2 regions of the Cellvibrio sp. QJXJ genome follow, and region 1 is predicted to be linked to the other one. Evidence: predicted binding sites of a transcription regulator. Region 1 holds the regulator's gene; the other holds the start of a gene.
What was found. Region 1 encodes LexA, which represses DNA repair genes until DNA is damaged. Its sites were predicted from a motif close to ACTGTNTNTANANACAGT; they were not measured.
Positions count from the first base shown of each region.

Region 2: NNX04_RS22590 (LexA family protein) is a predicted target of LexA. The motif match lies at 1,157-1,174, and genes of this name have one in related genera.

Region 1 covers NZ_CP101662.1:1,109,311-1,112,727, reverse strand. Annotated here, with positions in the region: gene NNX04_RS04795 (hypothetical protein) at 1-764, shown strand, start outside; gene NNX04_RS04790 (hypothetical protein) at 867-1,133, shown strand; gene NNX04_RS04785 (cell division inhibitor SulA) at 1,181-1,588, opposite strand; gene lexA (transcriptional repressor LexA) at 1,581-2,183, opposite strand; gene NNX04_RS04775 (DUF2845 domain-containing protein) at 2,269-2,625, opposite strand; gene NNX04_RS04770 (SDR family NAD(P)-dependent oxidoreductase) at 2,685-3,417, opposite strand, start outside.
Region 2 covers NZ_CP101664.1:134,198-137,614, forward strand. Annotated here, with positions in the region: gene NNX04_RS22585 (hypothetical protein) at 459-626, opposite strand; gene NNX04_RS22590 (LexA family protein) at 1,183-1,614, shown strand; gene NNX04_RS22595 (Y-family DNA polymerase) at 1,638-2,894, shown strand; gene NNX04_RS22600 (hypothetical protein) at 2,891-3,417, opposite strand, start outside.

The sequences.
Region 1 (3,417 bases):
TTGGCTTTGATCCCGCCATGCGAGCGCAGTATCTGACATGGAATGCATTTAAAGACGCATATCGTAAAGCGGTGAAGGACTACGAAAAAACACGGCGAGCAATTGATGCGGTACTCGATCAAAAAAAGCAGGAGCTGGGTATCGCATTGGATCAACCAGTTGCTGTAGATCAATTAAAGTTATGGGTTAAGCAGCTCTCGCAAGATATTGAATATAAAGATTTAGTTGTTCGTGAGCAGGATTTGAAAGATGCGATGGATCGTTTTATTGCACATCTACCGCTCTCGATTGGCGATGTGGTGGCGGTACCAAGATTGGTACCGCATGCACTTCAGCACGGTGTGCGGGTCGTAGAATTCCAGACGCCGGTTTATGAGCGAAAGATTCTTAGTTTCGGCCAGAAGGTTCTTACTCAGCAGCATTGGGACACGGATGAGGCCTTGAGCCTGGTCGATATTAATGCTGAGTATTTGCTTCCGCCGGTCATAGTTTATGAGAGCGACGATATTCAGATTCAGCGCATCGTTAACTTCGATGAATTTGAAGTACGCCGGATTGCCTTGAATGGTATTCATCACTTTGATGTTGAGCGCTATTGCTTGTTAATGGTGTTGGAAGGAGAGGTAATTATTGGTGATGATGCCGCTGCTGCCACATTGGCTAGCGGTGATGTGGCACTAATTCCTGCTAATACCCATGCTGGCCACAGGCTTAAAAGTTCTGCTGGTTGCTTGTTATTGCAGGCAATCCCTCGCGTGGGTTGATATTTTTCAAGTGCAACGATTGATAAGTGGCTGGTAAATAGGCTTCCATAACATTGGGTGTTAGAATGCGCGCCCTTTTCTTGCGTCAATAACGGGAACCCTATGTCTTCCTTTTATGAAATTGTTGAGCTGACGAATGGCGATGTTGCCTTGCAACGCGCAGATAGCGAGACTAATGAGCCCTTGGTAACAATTCGTTTTTCGCAGGAATCTCTGGCATTTCTGGGAGAGGAAAAGTTCATGGTCGCCAAAGCGATGATTGAAGCGGGAATGGATGTAGCAGGGGAAATTGCAGATCAGCAGGCAGAAGCCCAATTGGATGATAATTTTAGTGAATTATCCGAGCTGGAAAAAATGATGCTGCATTGATTAAGCGAGGTTGTTATCGTCCTTGATCTCCATTATTCAACTTGAATTTATCTAACACGTAGCAGCAGCCCCTGACATTGACCTTTTGCTGCTGCCGTCTCCAGCTGCGACAGCTCCTTATCACTTAATTTCCCAGGACTGGATATAACCGTGTGGCTGTTGCCAGCAGACAGTGCCTCCCAAGTTATCCATAACAGAGCTTGTGGATCTTGCGCATGAATAACGCGGATAAAGCGAGTATTTACGCCGTAGGATTCAAGCAAATCCCTACTGATATTGTGCGGTGCGATCCAGGTAATCCAGCGGTCACTGGCGCTATTGCTTAAAAATGCAATCATGGGCAATAGCAGGGCGAGCTGTTCTGGCGAGTCGCTGGTTAATACCAGCTCGGTGACACCGCTGGCAGTTTTCTGGTTGGGGGTATGTTGGGGTATAACACGAGCGATATTAGTCACGACGAATTACTCCTACGCTTAAACCTTCAATACTGAATTCCTGGTCGCGGGTATCAACCAGAATGACATCGAAATCGGGGTTCTCTGGCCATAACTCAACTTGTGCGCGGTTACCTGCACGCTTGAATCGTTTTACTGTGACTTCTTCGCCAATACGGGCGACAACGATTTGGCCATTGCGTGCCTGATCAGTTTTATGTACTGCGAGTAAATCACCATCAAGAATGCCGGCATCTTTCATGCTCATGCCATGCACTCGCAGAAAGAAGTCAGCGCTGGGCGAAAAGAAGCTGGTGGGAATGTTGCAGTAATCTTCAATATGTTCTTGTGCAAGGATCGGGTTGCCTGCAGCAACTCGTCCGATAATAGGAATGCCCGCTTGCAATTCAGGTAATTTAATACCGCGCGATGCGCCGGGGATAATTTCGATTGCCCCTTTGCGAGCAAGCGCTTTGATATGTTCTTCGGCAGCATTTGCTGACTTAAAACCTAAGATACGTGCGATTTCGGCGCGGGTAGGTGGATAACCGGTTTCATCCGCATAACTGCGGATCAATTGCAGTACCTGTTTCTGTCGGGGCGTTAAGTCAAACATAGTGCACTCCTGGGTCTGTTTATCTGTACAGTGTCTGTGATTATATACAGTAAATCAGCTTGTGCAATAGTTTTTCAAACTGCTGTTATTTCACCCTGTTGCCATAGCGAATGTTGCGCAATTCGCCCTGAGTAAAATAAAGATGGGTCATAAATTTGCCTTTGCCTGGGTTGTAGGTCCAGATGTCGACTTCCGTGCAGGTTTGAATGGCGACATTGTTTTGAATGTTGTTGTTGCCGTTTTGAACACCTTGTGGAGTGGTGATTGCGGCGGAGGGCTCGCAGTAGCTATCGGTCATCAGTGGCTCACCACACAGTTCGATAATATCCGCTTTTGTATCGCCCGCACTGGCGAGTTGACCATTGCAGCGAAGGGAATCGGCATTCGCGGTGGTTGTTAGTAAAGCGGTGCATAAAATGAATGGAGCGGTATATTTGGTCATCGTTTTTCCCCCGTTATAGATATTGTTAATTTAATTCTCATGACTGAATCGAAAATGAATTAACTGCCTATTTTGAGCAGAAGTTTATCGAGCAAACGATTGGGCAGAATTCGCTTCATTACACCAACGAGGTAAGTGGGGAAGGTGACGTAATAACGTGCTTGTGGACGAGGCGACTCGAGGGCATGTTTAAGCCGTTTAATAACAGCCGCTGGTTCCAGGGTGAAGGGGGTGTTGGTTTCTGCTTTGCCTAGGCGATTGATTGCCTTTGCGTAAATATCCCGGTGGCGGCTTTGTTCGGTGTCGATGTTTTCCAGTAGTGCAGTGAGGGCATTTTTACGAAATTCGCTGCGTATCGGTCCCGGTTCAATCAGTGAAACAAATACACCGGTGCCGACTAATTCAAGGCGCAATGTATCGCTAATACCTTCAATTGCATATTTGCTCGCGTTATATGCCCCGCGTAACGGCATGGCGGAAATGCCCAGAATCGATGAGTTCTGAATGATTCGTCCATAACCCTGCTTGATCATGACCGGCAGTATTAAACGCGTTAACTCACACCAACCAAAAAAGTTGGTATCAAATTGTTTGCGTAATGCATCAATAGGTAAGTCCTCTATCGCTCCCGGCTGCCCATAGGCGCCGTTGTTAAAGAGTGCATAAATTTCTCCGCCGGTAAGTGCCATTAATTCTTTAAAGGCTATTTGGATTGAACCTGAATCGCTCAAGTCCAACTGCAGGCATTCAAAGCCTTCAGCGGTGAGCCGTGCTACATCGGTAATCTTGCGG
Region 2 (3,417 bases), on a different contig from region 1:
CAATGTAAGCCACTCGGGACTTGTTGGTTTTTGTGTATTGCGCAGGAATGATGAATGTTTTCTTTAGCTCACCCGTAGGCCAGCACACATCTTTAATTTTTAACCGAGCCACTTCATTGATACGCATGCCGGAGCCAAAAAGCATCCATACAATAGCGACATTCCTTATACCTACCTCGCCGCGATAAGCGCGCCACAAAACGTCCGTAAGCTGACTGGGGCGATCAATTACTTGCGCCTTTCCCTCCCCAGGTTCGTACAAATCAACAAGGCGTTTTACCGGTCTAGTTTTAGATACCATACTACTGTCTATATATCCAATAAGTGCCAAATTCCAATGATGCACAATTGGGTAAGCCAAAGCAAGGCAAATTCAGGTGGTTTGGGGGTTCATTGGAATCAAGCCACCACCCCCACTTGCGCTATTGAAAAAACGCCGGTGAAATATCCCCAGACTTCTACTTTTCCTTATATGTGCGAATCACTTTTGGCAACAACGATAAAATCACTGATAGTGATAGCATCATCCCTGCAATTCCCGCCAGAAGTAAAAAATTGTCCACTCCGCTTGATGACGCCTCTCCAGAGAAGCTGAAAAGAAATTGCATGAAGGTTCCAAATTTCATATTGAATTCTCCGGGCGCTTTTGCGCCAATCAAGTTAGGCAACGCGACTCAATAAATCGCTTTTAAATGCGCCAAATAAAGTCGGCGCTGGTAAATCTGGTTATTGCTGGCAGTAGCAGTTCCACTATTTCACTCAAGATTTGGTCGTAACTCCTCTTGTGGGATTTCCTATCCAACCCATGCTTTCCATTAACTCATCACGACTTGCGAAAGTAATTTTGCGTGCGCAAAAAAACGCACGGCTAGGATGCTTCAGGATTTAGGAACTGTTGTATGGTTGAAGCAGGCAAATGCTTCAGTATTTATGATGAGTTGAACATTCTCGGAGTTTTGGTGTGTTTTTGCGTGAGCTTATGACGCAGTACTCTCTGAAACTTAGAAGGCTGAGCAATGTGTGGTTATGACCGTAGGCATAGCATCAACGATCTACCCAACCTGGCTAGGTATCAGCTCCTACGAGTGGAGCACTTGGCGTAACCGCTTTGGGGCCACCATTGAGAGAATTGACAAAATATACCTATCTGGCAAATACTGTATGTATTTACAGGTTTGTATCGTGAAAATCCTCCCCTCCCTGCCTTCGCTTCCCCTACCCTTGCCGCTTTTTGGTCATCGTGTGAGAGCAGGTTTTCCATCACCGGCAGAAAGTTTTATTGAAAAGCGTCTTGATCTTAATGAGCATCTGATAGCGCATCCCAGCGCGACCTATTTCTGTTATGCCGAAGGCGACTCAATGCGCGGCTATGGAATTGACAGTGGGGATCTCTTGATAGTCGATCGCGCTTTGGAAGAAATTAACGGGGATGTGATCATCGCTGCGGTCGAAGGAGAATTGACCTGTAAGTGCTTAGATAAAAAGCACGGTAGGCTAGTTTCCGGCAACCCTGATTACCCACCAATCCCAATCGATATGATCGACAGCGCCATTTGTGAGGGTGTTGTTATCGCGTCTATCCGATATCACAGAAAGCCGTGGCTTGGCGGCTAGTGCAAGCTGATATTGGTGCCTGTATGTTTGGAATTATTGACTGCAATCGATTCTACGCCAGCGCGGAGCAATTATTTCGCCCGGAGCTGCGCCACAAACCGGTGATATGCCTATCGAATAACGATGGGGCTATAGTGAGCTTGTCACCTGAAGCAAGCGCGCTGGGAATACCAAAGTTTGTGCCCTATTTTAAAGTCGAGCAATTGGTTCGTAAGCACAATGTTGCAGTATTCAGCAGTAACTACACCCTCTACGGCGATATTTCCAACCGTGTCATGCAAACAGTGCAGCGCTTTGCGAGTGAGGTTGAAATCTACAGCATCGACGAAATCTTCATAGAGCCGGTATCCCTGTGGGGCGATCTTAAAACCTATGGGCAATTAATACGGCGCACCGTGGCGAAGGAAGTTGGAATCGGTGTGGGTGTGGGTTTCGGTCCTACGAAGACACTGGCCAAAGCATCGAATCGCTGTGCAAAGAAACTCCCCTCTCTTAACGGCGTGTGCGCGCTCGAAACGGAAATGCAGCGGGAATGGTTGCTCAAGCGTATCGAAGTGGGTGATGTGTGGGGTATTGGTAGTCGCCTTGCCAAGCGGTTACAGGCGATAGGTGTTCATACTGCATGGGATCTATCCAAAACACCCGCTAAGCGCATCAGACAGCATTTAAATGTCTGTGTGGAGCGCACAGTGGAAGAACTGAATGGAGTTAGCTGTCTGGATCTTGAAAGTATGCCCCCGGCAAAGCAGCAGATCTTCTGCACCCGGTCTTTTGGGGAGCGTTTAACTAACCTGGAACCAATTCAGCAGGCGATCGCACACCATGCCTCTACTGCAGCGGAAAAGCTGCGCAAGGCAGGTATGCACACACAGCACATTCAAGTGTTTTTACAGACAAGCCCATTCAAGCCAAACTTTTACTACGAATCTGCCACGATCGCACTCCCATACCCTACTGACGATACGTGCGCGATCGCGCGCTATGCGACACATGCGGTAAAGGGGTTATTCGTGGAGGGGATGGAATTCAGTAAAACCGGTATAGGGCTTCTAAATTTGATTCCGAAGGGGGTGGCGCAGCATGACCTATTTGCAGAGCCGATCGCCCGGACAAACGAAAATCTGATGAAGGTGTTTGATTGCATCAATGCGAAGTACGGGAGGGGTACCGTGAAAGTGGCAGCGGCTAAAACAGAAAAAGGATGGCAGGCAAAGAGCCAAACTGTTTCGCCGCGATACACCACTTGTTGGAGTGAGTTGCCGCGTGTTAAGTGCGTTTAAACAGAGAGCGTGGCTAAGTGTAGGTTTTGCTTGATCATCAACCCTTCCAAACCATCGTTCGAGCCAGACCACATTTTGTATTTAATATCGTCGGATTCAACTTTGCTCGCGCCACCCTGTTTTAGTGCATCATACAAATCATCTTTAGGGATCTTGTGATTTATATTGCTGCTAATGACGTAAAAATTAATAACGCCCTGCACTCCCAGTAATTTTGCCGCGCCCATTACCGCCTTACAAACGCCGGAATACAGCTTTTTGTTTTCAATAATCAGGTCGTGCTTGCTGAGCGTCTTCTGGTGGTCGCTATTCAGGTTTTTGACGTAAACATCGCCAATAATGTCAGACGCTTTTGCCTTGTAGTGATCCATGCCAATTTTCACGGATGCTACAATGTCCTGCGGTTTAGTCGCGTCAATACTGAATACCCACACGTCTCCGTCAATGATGGCCGCTTCTTTGGTTATGAGATTTTTGGTGCTTTGGAAGTATGAAATTGGCGTATCAGGATTTTTTGCCTTCC